Linked DNA regions of Salinivibrio kushneri. Each later gene encodes a partner of the first gene's protein in a complex. Links are inferred from orthologs where the notes say so. Each region holds a gene or a part of one and is shown on either strand. Other genes may lie near its edges.

Region 1 (6,299 bases):
ACGGCGCGAATAAACGCTGAGGAAGACGAAGACGCACTACCATGATGGGGCACTAAGATGATGTCACTATTAAGTGCCTGTTTGTCAGTCAGAGAGGCCAACAAATCAGCCTCCCCACTCGCTTCTATATCGCCCGTGAGCAACACGCTACGCCCATCGCCAGACACCCGGATCACACAGGAGTCATCATTATCAGCACGCGACTTTTTTGCTGGCGGCCAGAGTACCGAAAAGGTAAGTCCTTGCCAGCGCCAACGCTCTCCGGCCACACAGGCTTGATACCCATCGCGACGCTCACTGGCGCGTCGCCACTGTGGTGAATAAGTAGCAGAAATAAATTCAGCGCCACCATCATGGTCACTGTCACCATGGCTAAGAATCAGGCCATCTAACTGCCTGACTTGCCGATGGGTCAGAATCGGTGCGATAACCGCCTGAGCAATGCCACCCACCTGCCAGCGGTTGCCCGTGTCATAGAGCACCGCACGGTTATTCTTACTGATCAATACAGCGAGCCCATGACCAACGTCCAACACATCAATTTGCCAGTTGACCGGATTGGGTTCTCGCCAAGCCACTACCGCCGCGACAAGGACCAGCATTACCGCTTTTAAACGATGCCAGCGCCACCCGTAGAGACCCCAAACGAGCACCATCGCCGATATTGCCCAGCCTGCCGAGGTAACTGGGGCGGGTAACCAGGTGTCAGCAGCCTGATCAGCCAGCGCCATAACAGGTTGAAGGCTGGCATTTGCCCCGCCCCACACCCAATCCGCGACACGGGAGAGCGATAAACTCTCACTCAGTAGGCCGACAAAAACCAGGGGTACGGTCACCATGCCTACCCAAGGGACCGCCACAAGGTTAATGGGCGTGGCGGCAGCGCTGATCCCTGCAAACAACCCCAACTGCAAAGGGAGCATCCCCACTAATAGAATCAGTTGAATACCAATAAGCTGCTTGATTGGACGAAGCCAAGGCCTTGTGTGTTTTCGACCACCAGAAGCGACGTGAGTCAGCGAGTAATGCGCGATGCATAAGGCCCCCACGGCGGCAAATGAGAGCCAAAAACTCACCGAGAAACCAGCAAAAGGATCGCGGAGCAATACCAATAGCAAAGTTAACTGCAGCAAATTGAGCAGGGAAATTCGGGCACCCAAGCGTTTAGTGATCGAGACCAGCATCAATGCAATGAGCGCGCGCTGAGTGGGCAGTGCAAACCCGGCTAATGCCGCATAGAGCGACGCCACCCCAACCGCAACGTACAACGGCAACCATAAAAACAGGCGTCGCTCAGGGAGAAAGACGCGCGCCCAGCGACCGATTTGCCACCCTATCCCGTAAGCCAAACCGATATGCAATCCTGAAATGGCCATCAAATGCGCCAAACCACTGCGTGTCAGGGTGTCCCAGTCCGCTGGAGTTAGCCACTCACGCTCACCAAGGCTCAATGCCAAAAGGTGCGGACCAAAGGCAAGCGGCGACAAAACTGGGCTGAGTTTATCAAGCAACTGCTGACGCCAACTCACCTGCTCGGTCAAACGGGTCGCCTGTTTCAAACGTGCCTTGGCGTGCACACGCCTTGCCACATAATACTGTTCGGCATCGAACCCTGCCTCGTTTAACCGCCCATAAGGCGGCTTAAACGTCACCAGCAATTGCCAGCGCTCGCCTTGCTTAGGGTACGGGGGAGATTGCCAATAAACACGCACTCTGGCTGAGCGAAAAGGCGGCAGTCTTGTTTGATTAATTTTATCGACGTCAAAAATAATCGCTTGCGCGCCCGTTTTCGCACTAAAAAGGGTGCCCACTGTCCCACTGATTGTAGTATCCTCTTGGTGTGAAATGACGTGGATCACGTCGGCTTGATACAAGCTTGCGGACAATACAGCCCAAGTGAGCCCTAACGCGCTCCCAGCGAGCCACCACCAACGTCTTTTCCACCCAATAAAGAAGACGATAACTGTCATGATGCAGACCCAAATTGGCGGTAACATTGGCCACCAAGGTAGCGACAGCACAGCCAGTGCGGCAGTCAGTGTAAAGGTCAGCGTCATTGCGTAATTTCCAGGTAATGTAAACAGGTATGCCCAAGAAGTTTTTCCAACGCTATATGCCCAAGCGTGAAACATTGCGCGACAATAAGGCACTCAGGGTGTTTGGTAGCCTGTTGCATGACCCCAACTTATGGTGCCTTAACCGTCGGTCGGCATCCGGCGCCTTTGCCGTCGGCCTGTTTATGGCGTTTGTTCCTCTACCCAGTCAGATGATCATGGCCGCAGGGCTAGCGATCCTATTTGGGGTCAATTTGCCTCTGGCTGTGGCGTTGGTTTGGGTCAGTAACCCTATCACCATGCCGGTGCTTTTTTATCTCGCTTATAAGCTCGGCACCTGGATGATGAACAGCCCTCCATACCCGTTTCACTTCGAGCTCTCTTGGCACTATTTGGCGGAGCAAATGAGCCACATCGGCCCACCGTTTTTATTAGGCTGCGCAACCAGCGGACTGGTGATGGCTGTGATCGGCTATTTCACCGTACGCGGCATCTGGCGCTATTCTGTGGTCAGAAGCTGGGAAAAACGTAAACTACGCTTGCCCAAGAAAATTAAAGAAGTGTTGCCTAATCCAAATAAGTCCTCTTAAATCGTCCTGATTTAATCTAAGTGAGGCATCAAACACGACCAAACGTCGTCAGTCAAAGTGCGACGCAACCGTCAGCCCCGCGTATGCAGATGATATTCACTTCAGGATTCACCGAGGTAGATCAAAAAGAGCCCATTGTTGGGCTCTTGGTATTAGAAACGTTAAGCGTATTAGTAACCAAAGCACGCCAAGCAGCATGGCCACTATTTGGCACTTAATACCGCGGCTGGCTCGAGCTGACAGGCTCTTCGGGCAGGATACCAAGCGGCAAGCAAACTAAGCAGTATGGCCGTGCTACTTACCAGTACGACGTCAGCGGCATGCAGTTCACTGGGCAAGAAGTTAATAAAGTACACATCACCTGATAAAAAGCGATGCCCGAGCCACTGTTCGACCTGAGACAATATCGCCGTGAGGTGAGTGGCTAAGGTAACACCCAATACACTGCCCAACACACTGCCTAAGGCACCAGAAAAGAGCCCATACCAAATAAAGATGCGACGGATCAGTCGATCGTCCGCCCCCATGGTGCGCAAAATCGCGATGTCTGCGGCTCTATCTTTTACCGACATCATCAAGGTTGACACCACATTAAAGCAGGCCACGCCAATGACTAACACCATCACCAAGTACATGATGGTTCGCACCAATTGGATATCCCGATATAAATAACCAAACTCACTGGTCCAGTCTTTTAAATACACATAAGTGGTTAGCGTTTGGCCGACTTCATGCACAATCTGCCGCGCTTGCAACACCGGAGAGACTTTCAGCGACACACCGGTCACTGACTGGCCGATGCGCATAATAGTTTGCGCGTCCTGAAGTCGCATCAGGGCCAAGGAATGGTCGATTTGGCCACCAAGACGCAACAGTCCAGCCACTTGCATTCTCACCCGCTTCGGAGCACGCAATGCAAGCTGGCTATCCGTCGCGGGGACCATGACCGTCAACCAATCCCCTTGACTGACGCCCAGCTTCGCCGCCACGCCTTGCCCCAACACAATCTGCGACTGCCCAGACGGCAAGCTCTCCCAGCCACCTTCAATATAATCACCAATGCGACTCACCGTTTGCTCATACGCCGGCTCAACCGCGCGAATTTGCGCAGGCTGCAGCGCAGAGCCATGCTCCATCAACACGGTCATTTCAACATAGGGAGCCGCAGCCACCACATTAGGATGCTGTTCAGTCTGACGTTTTACCTGTTGCCAATTATCGATGGGTCCATTGACACCAAACACTTGTGCATGCGGTACCACCGACAACACACGTTGATTCAGTTCACGCTCAAACCCGTTCATCGCAGATAGACCTACAATGATCACCATTACCCCTACCGCAATCCCGATCACTGACGACAAGGAAATAAAGGAGACCAAGCGATTGCGTTGTCTGGCGCGACTAAAACGACGGCCTATTGCCAACGATAAAGGCTTCATGCTCCCTCCTGCCCCAGCAATTGACCATCTTGCATCGTCAGCTGACGGTCTAGCTTGGCGGCAAGTTCGCTATCGTGGGTCACCACCAAAAATGCCGTGCCATGCTGCGCGTTGAGCTGACGCATCAAATCATAAATTTCCAGGGCGGTGGTATGATCAAGGTTCCCCGTAGGCTCATCGGCTAACACTAACTTGGGTTCATTGACTAACGCACGTGCAATGGCCACACGCTGGCGCTCGCCACCTGAGAGCTCCGATGGACGGTGACTGAGTCGGTGTCCAACCCCAACGGCTGTTAGCATCGCCGTGGCGCGTTCAGACGCAGCACTGTGGCTCATTTTGTTAATCAACAGCGGCATCATCACATTTTCCAGCGCAGTGAAATCGGCAAGCAAATGGTGAAACTGATATACAAACCCCAACGTCTGATTGCGTAGTTTCGCTTGCTCGCTGGCTTTCATCGCACTGACTGACTCCCCTTGTATCTGCACATCGCCCTCCGACGGCAAGTCGAGGGTTCCCAAGGTGTGTAATAATGTACTTTTCCCCGAGCCCGAGGAGCCCACTATCGCCACCAGCTCTCCCGGGGCAATGGTCAAGGACACATCGTTTAACACGCAGGTCGGCTGTCCGCCCTCTTGATACGTTTTACTGACGCGGTGACAGGACAACAAAGATTTACTCATAACGCAGTGCCTCAGCAGGGTGAACAGATGCCGCTTTAAATGCAGGAAATAGCGTGGCCAGCACACTTAGCACGACTGCTAAGCCTAATACCATCGCCACATGAAAAGGATTGATAACCACAGGTAACGCCAAACCATTACCCAACAAACTCACACCAAAAATAGACATAATTTCATTGATATATGCTGATAGGAGCACGCCGAGGATGCCACCAACCGCTGCGCCAAGCACACCACTCAAACTGCCTTGGGCAATAAAGACAGCAACAATGTCTTTATCTTGCATCCCGAGGGTTTTTAGAATGGCAACCTCAGATTGTTTCTCCATAACCACCATGATCAGCGCAGAAATAATGTTAAACGCGGCGACAATCACAATCAGGCTGAGCATCAAGCTCATCATGTTTTTTTCCATTTTTACCGCTTGAAACAGCTCGCCGCGCCAAACACGCCAATCCGTCCACGTATCGGGATCAGCGTGTGTCTTTAATTGGGTAATGGCAAATGGATCATCTAAAAACAGGCGTAAATCGTTGGCTTGAGACGGTGACACCCCACTGAGTCTCGCCACATCGTCGATGTTAGCCAGCATTAATTGCCCATCGACATCCGTCCCGGTATGAAAGATACCCGCCACCGTAAATAAGCGCTGTGCGGGGATCCGACCTATCGGTGTAAAGCGACTGGCACTGGTGACCATCACGCGGACAGCATCCCCGACGCGAAGTTGTAATTCAGAGGCCATGCTACGCCCAATGATCACTTGATAACGCCCGGCTGCCAGTGCCGATAGTTCACCTTGCAATAAGTGGGAAGCCAAGGGTTCATGCGCACTGGGGTCAATGCCCTCTAATAACCCGGCGCTCAAGCCTTTGCGGCTTTGAATCACGGCATCCGTGGTTTGTATCGGTGCCGTATCAATCACATGAGGCCAACCCTCAATCGCGGTTTTATCTGGGTGTGCTTGCCCGTTGGCAATAATCGCATGGGGTAACACGCCGAGTATTCGTCCTTTCAATTGAGCTTCGAAGCCATTCATCACCGACGACACCGTGATTAAAGCCATGACGCCGATGGCAATGCCTGCGGTGGACATCGACGAGACAAATCGGCCAAAACGGTCGGCTGAGCGGCCGCGTAAGTATCGCAAGCCAATAAACACCGACAAGGGTTGAAACATAGCGCACCTAGCTTATTGTTTTGATTCGTTGCAAGCATACCTGTCCAACACTGGGACGCCAAGCCAACCTTGCCTCAAAGCCAGGATTCACAGCATAAATGCCGTCTCCTTTGCCAAGAAAAAGCAACTAACCTTTACCTCTCGCGGCGGGTGCGTGATAATCATTAATACAACTGCAATCTAAGGCACAGTGATGAGCCAAGACGAATATTTTTCTGTGCGAGCGGCGATTCGTATCAATGTTGAGCCACTTGCCGACAATCAAGCGCAACCCGATGCGGACGCCTTCATGGCCGAAATCCCAGCGCCTTTCCGCCTCGCCAGCCAGTGTGGTCAACTCGATAGTG
Region 2 (6,299 bases), 520 kb from region 1 along the record:
TGAAGTTGCCTAGCGCTTTTGCGGGCTTTTTGCGTCCAGCTCGTCCAGAAAGGCGAGCTTTTCAGCGATTTTAATTTCTAGCCCGCGATTAACGGGCTGGTAGTAACGCACCTCGCCAAGTTCTGGGGGCAAATAGCGCTCACCGGCGGCGTAGGCATTGGGTTCATCGTGGGCATAGCGATAGCCATCACCGTGTCCGAGTTGCTCCATCAATGCGGTTGGTGCATTACGAAGGTGCATAGGCACGGGCGCATTGGCGGTGTCTTTCGCATCGCGTAACGCTTGTTTCCATGCGGTATACACCGCGTTGCTTTTCGGGGCGCTGGCCAAATACACCGCCGCTTGGGCAATGGCGCGCTCTCCTTCTGCTGGCCCCACGCGGGTAAAGCAGTCCCAGGCGTTCAGCGCGACCTGCATCGCGCGCGGATCGGCATTACCGACATCCTCTGAAGCGATCGCAAGTAGCCGCCTTGCGACATAGAGTGGGTCGCCTCCTGCACTGACAATCCGTGCATACCAATACAATGCCCCATCGGGGCTCGAGCCGCGTACCGATTTGTGAAACGCAGAAATCAAGTCGTACCACGCATCCCCCTGCTTATCGAACTGCGCCACTTTTTCACCGGCCACATCTTTAAGCATCGGCATCGTGATTTGGCCATCGGCCATGTCTGCCAACATTTCCAACAGGTTTAACGCCATACGTGCATCACCACTGCACGCTGCCGTCAATGCCGATTTAACCCCTTCCTCAAACGTCAAGGGCTGCTCACCAAGCCCACGCTGTGCGTCGGCGAGCGCTTGATCAATCACCGCTTCCAAATCGCTCTCGTCAAGACTGGTTAAACGGTACACACGGGCACGCGATAGCAAGGCGTTATTAAGCTCGAACGAGGGGTTTTCCGTGGTGGCACCAATAAACGTGACAGTGCCCGCTTCCACATGGGGCAAAAACGCATCCTGCTGGCTTTTATTAAAGCGGTGCACTTCATCGACAAACAGAACAGTACGAATACCAGCTTGCTTGTTTTGCTCTGCGCGTCCAATCGCCTCTCGGATCTCCTTGACGCCAGACGTCACGGCTGAGATTTGTTCCAGCTCTGCGTTGGCTTGGCGCGCGGCAATATCCGCAAGGGTGGTTTTACCGGTCCCAGGTGGACCCCAAAAAATCATCGAGTGGAGGGAGCCAGACTCAATTGCCCGGCGAAGCGGTTTACCCTCAGCGAGAAGGTGACGCTGACCGATGTACTGATCAAGCGTAATAGGCCGCATGCGTGCGGCCAATGGGCGAAAATCATCTGCAAAGTCAAGCGGTAAGGTCGACACAGTCACCTCCGAGGCAATTATCTTGGTTGGCGCTGATCGTCGACCATCACTGAGTCTGGTGGCGTAAACGAAAACAGGTCTGACGCCGGTGCTTGTCGGCTAAATTGACTCAGCGAGAACTGGCTCTGTTGCCCATCTTGCTCAACCACGGTAAAGCCGGTCAAGGTACCATCCGGTTTCACCGTGACTTCAAATTCGCCAATCGTGCCTGTGGTTTTTGGCGTTAAGGTAAAGGTATCAGCCTCTTGGGTGATTCGATACGCCTGCCAATCACTGGGCTGATTGCGTGTCAGCAATACAAACGGCGTTTGTGCCGTCGCATCCTCCAACCACATCGCGGTCACTTGCTCAACAAATGGGCTGTAGTACCAAAGCGTATCGCCATCAGAAATCATGATGGTTTCGTCGGGAGAGGTCGTGGTCCAGTTAAACAAGTTTGGCCGCTGAATCGCCAACCGCCCTTTTGCTTGATGAATCACCTCTCCTTCCGGGCTTTGCACTGTTTGGGAAAACTGCGCACTGAACGCGTCAACCTGACTCAACCGTTCCATCAGGTGTTGTTGCGCCTGCGTTTTCGCCTGCACCGACAATGCAAAAAGTAGAGACAGCACCACCATTAGGTGGCGGATAGCAGAGAATCGAGTCATGAAACCTTCCATTCGATCAATCTTTGGGTGGCGGTGGCGCGATGACTTCGCGATTACCGTTATGGCCTGGTGAGCTTACGACACCGTGTGCTTCCAGTTGTTCCACGATCCGCGCCGCTCGGTTGTAGCCAATTTTGAATCGGCGCTGTACGCCAGAAACAGACCCTCGACGGCTTTCGGTGACAAATTCAACCACTTGGTCAAAAAGCTGGTCCAGCTCTTCCCCATCTCCGCCTGAGGGCGCTTCACCCGGCAACAAGCTATCGGAGCCTTGATCCCCTTTGGTTATTTCGTCTAGGTACTGAGGCTTACCACGCGCTTTCCAATTGTTTACCACGCGATGCACCTCTTCATCACTGACAAAAGCACCATGAACACGAATCGGATGGTTGGAGCCATTAGGCATAAAGAGCATATCACCCATCCCCAATAACGACTCTGCGCCACCTTGGTCGAGGATAGTGCGTGAATCTGTCTTGGTAGACACCGTAAACGCCATCCGCGTTGGAATGTTGGCTTTGATTAAGCCTGTGATCACATCCACTGATGGACGCTGGGTGGCAAGCACTAGATGAATACCTGCGGCTCGAGCCTTTTGCGCCAGACGCGCAATCAACTCTTCCACTTTTTTGCCCACCACCATCATCAGATCGGAGAATTCATCCACGACCACCACAATATAAGGCAGCTTTTCCAGCTTAGGCGCTGACTCATCCATCGAGTCACCTGGCTTCCAAAGCGGATCGGGAATGGGATTATTCGCCGCTTCTGCGGCTTTTACTTTCTCGTTAAAGCCTTTTAAATTTCGCACCCCTAGCGCCGACATCAACTTGTAACGACGTTCCATCTCGCCAACACACCAACGCAGGGCATTGCCCGCATCTTTCATGTCAGTCACCACCTCGGTTAACAGGTGTGGGATCCCCTCATACACCGAGAGCTCGAGCATTTTCGGATCTATCATAATAAAGCGCACATCTTCCGGTGAAGCTTTATACAGCATGCTCACCAACATGACGTTCACACCCACCGATTTACCCGAGCCTGTGGTACCCGCCACCAGCATGTGTGGCGCCTTACCCAAATCGGTAATAATCGCTTCACCCGCGATATCATTCCCCAGCACCACCGAAATAGGCGAGTGGCTGTTCTTAAACCGCTCGCTACCGATCACTTCGGACATAAACACCGTTTCTCGGTGCTCATTGGGGAGCTCAAGACCAATATAGGGTTTACCTGGGATCACTTCGACCACACGCACTGCCGTGGTCGACAAAGCACGCGCCAAGTCTTTGGATAAGCCAGAAATGCGCGAGACTTTGACCCCAGGGGCCAAGTCGAGCTCAAAACGGGTGATCACTGGGCCTGGATACACGCCAACCACGCGCGCCTGGACTTTAAAGTCTTCCAGTCGTGCTTCGACCAGGCGAGCAATCTTCTCGAGCTCTTCACGCGTCGCCTGCTCTGCGGTGTGGCGAGCGGGGTCAAGCAGATCGAGGGTCGGGAAAGGTTCTTTCGGTGTGGGTAAATCCGGCTCATCTTTGACTAAGAACGGGTGATCCAGTCCAGCTGCCTGCTGCTGATTTTTTTGCGCTTGGCGAATGGTTTCTTGGAAGGGGTCGTCATCCTCATCCGCGCCACTGCTCGCTTGTTCTGCACGCTCAAGCTCGGACAGCCCATCTTGATTGCCATAGGTTGTGTCGACGTGATGCTGGCTCGGTGCGATTGGTGCACTGTGCAGATCATCAGATGGTGGCTCTTCGCCCGTTTCAATGGAGGGAGCAGTTCCAGTATCAAGATGTGGCGTATCCACCTCAACGCGCGAAGACGATACAGGCGCAGCTTCTTCATGCTCCTCCTCCTGCTCGATAGCAAGGTGCCACTGCCCCAATGACGGTTCCTCGGGGTGCGCATCATCGCTATCGGTAGCGCCCTGATCGTCGGCAACATCCGAGTCTGTTGCCGAACGCGCTTGTCCACCAAAGATAATAGGCGACGCGGCCTTGTTCTGTGCCTGCTCATCGTTGGCGGAACTCTCCGCCTTCTCCGGCGCTGACGGTGTCAAGCGACGTAAATCACTGAGCTCCATCGGCTCAGATGTATTGGCTGCGGTGTGTGTGTCGGAGTCTGGCATGCCTAGCTCGGTGGGTGCGTCACCGCGAATCCGATTCACCGTCCAGGTGACGCCTTTTAGTGTCATGGCGCCGAGGTTATCAACAATGGTCAACCAAGAGATCCCTGTAAAGAGAGTAAAACCGGCCGCCCAGCCAAACAGCATCATCAAGGTCGTGCCTAATACATTAAATAGCGGCAGCGCCAAACTGTTGGTGACATCCCCCATCACGCCACCAGAGGAAAAATGCCAAAAATCGTCAAAATTCAAATCGGCCAACGAGCAGCTGGTTAAAAACAGGATGAACAGTCCTAATATGCGCGCACCGATAATGGTGTAATTAATGGGTTCGTCGTCACCACGGCGACGTAAAAATACCCAACCACCGAGGATCACCGCTGGCGGCAGCGGATACGCTAAGATGCCAAACGAGAAGAAAAGACTATCGGCGAGCCAAGCGCCCATGGCGCCTGCGGCATTGTGCACATCACCATGCCAAGCAGTTTGCGACCAAGACGGGTCGGCTGGATTAAAAGACAATAAAGCCACCATAGCAAACACGGCAGCCGCGAGCACCAAGATAAACCCACACTCTTTTAATCGCTGAACACCATCTAAACGCACTTTGGAACGAGCTGCTTTGGGCTCCCGACGTAAAGAAAACTCCATCATCACCTGTTTAATACCGTTCTTGAACCGCATTCCTCATCCTATCTTGAGGCTTGCTCATATTGTCCTGACTTTACCACATTCATGCCATGAGAGCAGGCATGATGCCTGTTTACGATAAATCTTTACCGAGATATCACACAATCCTCAGTGATCCGAGCAAAAAATAAGCCGAGCACAATGCTCGGCTTGCGTTCTGATAGGAGTTGCCCCGCACCACCCATTTAACTCACTGACTATCGCGTATGAATAACCAGATGATTGCTCTGCTTGACCTCTTCCATTACCACGTAGGTGCGAGTGTCATTCACACCAGGCAAACGCAGCAAAGTTTCACCCAATAACTTGCGATATGCCGACATATCCGCTACTCGTGTTTTAAGCAGGTAATCAAAATCCCCTGACACTAACGAGCACTCTTGAATGTCCTCAAGCGTTTGCACGGCTTTGTTAAATTGCTCGAACACATCAGGCGCACCGCGGTTGAGTGTGATTTCGACAAACACTAGCAGTGATGCATCCAAATACTGGGGGTTAAGCAGTGCTGTATAGCCAAGGATATAACCTTGACGCTCAAGACGTCGTACACGTTCTAGACAGGGGGTAGGAGAAAGACCAACACGTTTTGATAACTCAACGTTAGAGACTCGCCCATCCTTTTGGAGCTCGTTCAGGATGTTGCGGTCAATGCGGTCCAATTCCTTGGAGGGCTTTTTTTTGGTATCTACCATTTTTTATTCCACCTTGTTACTTCCTTGCAAAAAGATATACCAAATTAAATAACATCTAAATGATTTTCAGCATCAAATGCTGGTTTATTGCCTTTATACTAGCCTGAAAATTGACAATATCAATAACAAGCCAGCCGATAACACTGAATAAACAAGAGGTGACAGCATGATCATTGGCGTTCCAAAAGAAATCAAAAACCATGAGTACCGCGTTGGTATGGTACCCGCGAGTGTTCGCGAGCTCATTTCTCACGGCCACTCTGTCTACATCGAGACCAACGCAGGTAATGGTATTGGTTTCTCTGACGACGACTATAAAGCCGCCGGCGCGTCTATCCTTCCCACTGCTGCTGACGTCTTTGCTAAAGCAGAAATGATCGTCAAGGTAAAAGAGCCACAAGCCGTTGAGCGTGCGATGCTCCGTGAAGGACAGATTTTGTTCACCTATTTGCATCTTGCACCAGATTTTCCGCAAACAGAAGACTTAATTAAAAGTAAAGCCATCTGTATTGCCTACGAAACGGTAACAGATTCTAAAGGTCGATTGCCACTACTTGCGCCTATGTCTGAGGTTGCCGGTCGTATGTCTATTCAAGCAGGTGCACAAGCGCTTGAGAAATCACATGGTGGTTCAGGCATGCTGCTCAGCGGTGTGCCCGGTGTTGAGCCTGCGAAAATCGTGGTATTAGGCGGTGGCGTAGTTGGCTCTAACGCTGCACGTATGGCGGTTGGCCTACGCGCGGACGTGACTATTCTCGACAAAAATGTCGACACCCTACGTCGCCTCGATGAAGAGTTCCAAGGGCGCGCCAA

Evidence for each region.
Region 2: the proteins of lolE (region 1) and lolA are in contact, whole or in part, in a cryo-EM structure (PDB 7ARM), measured with the Escherichia coli proteins. The link is inferred for Salinivibrio kushneri from one-to-one orthologs.

Annotation. Positions count from the first base shown.
Region 1 is NZ_CP114588.1:1,508,332-1,514,630, forward strand. What follows is about bases 1,968-4,966. They hold lolE (lipoprotein-releasing ABC transporter permease subunit LolE), read right to left. Parts: upstream 4,087-4,966; coding sequence 2,848-4,086; downstream 1,968-2,847. Other genes in these bases: N8M53_RS07090 (DNA internalization-related competence protein ComEC/Rec2), read right to left, coding at 1,968-2,057; N8M53_RS07095 (DUF2062 domain-containing protein), read left to right, coding at 2,087-2,644; lolD (lipoprotein-releasing ABC transporter ATP-binding protein LolD), read right to left, coding at 4,083-4,772; N8M53_RS07110 (lipoprotein-releasing ABC transporter permease subunit), read right to left, coding at 4,765-4,966. Outside these bases: more of N8M53_RS07090, read right to left, coding at 1-1,967; more of N8M53_RS07110, read right to left, coding at 4,967-5,952; N8M53_RS07115 (PilZ domain-containing protein), read left to right, coding at 6,146-6,299. UniProt on the Escherichia coli protein: Part of an ATP-dependent transport system LolCDE responsible for the release of lipoproteins targeted to the outer membrane from the inner membrane.
Region 2 is NZ_CP114588.1:982,378-988,676, reverse strand. What follows is about bases 159-3,157. They hold lolA (outer membrane lipoprotein chaperone LolA), read right to left. Parts: upstream 1,974-3,157; coding sequence 1,344-1,973; downstream 159-1,343. Other genes in these bases: N8M53_RS04805 (DNA translocase FtsK), read right to left, coding at 1,990-3,157; N8M53_RS04815 (replication-associated recombination protein A), read right to left, coding at 159-1,326. Outside these bases: more of N8M53_RS04815, read right to left, coding at 10-158; more of N8M53_RS04805, read right to left, coding at 3,158-4,755; leucine-responsive transcriptional regulator Lrp, read right to left, coding at 4,992-5,486; ald (alanine dehydrogenase), read left to right, coding at 5,653-6,299. UniProt on the Escherichia coli protein: Participates in the translocation of lipoproteins from the inner membrane to the outer membrane.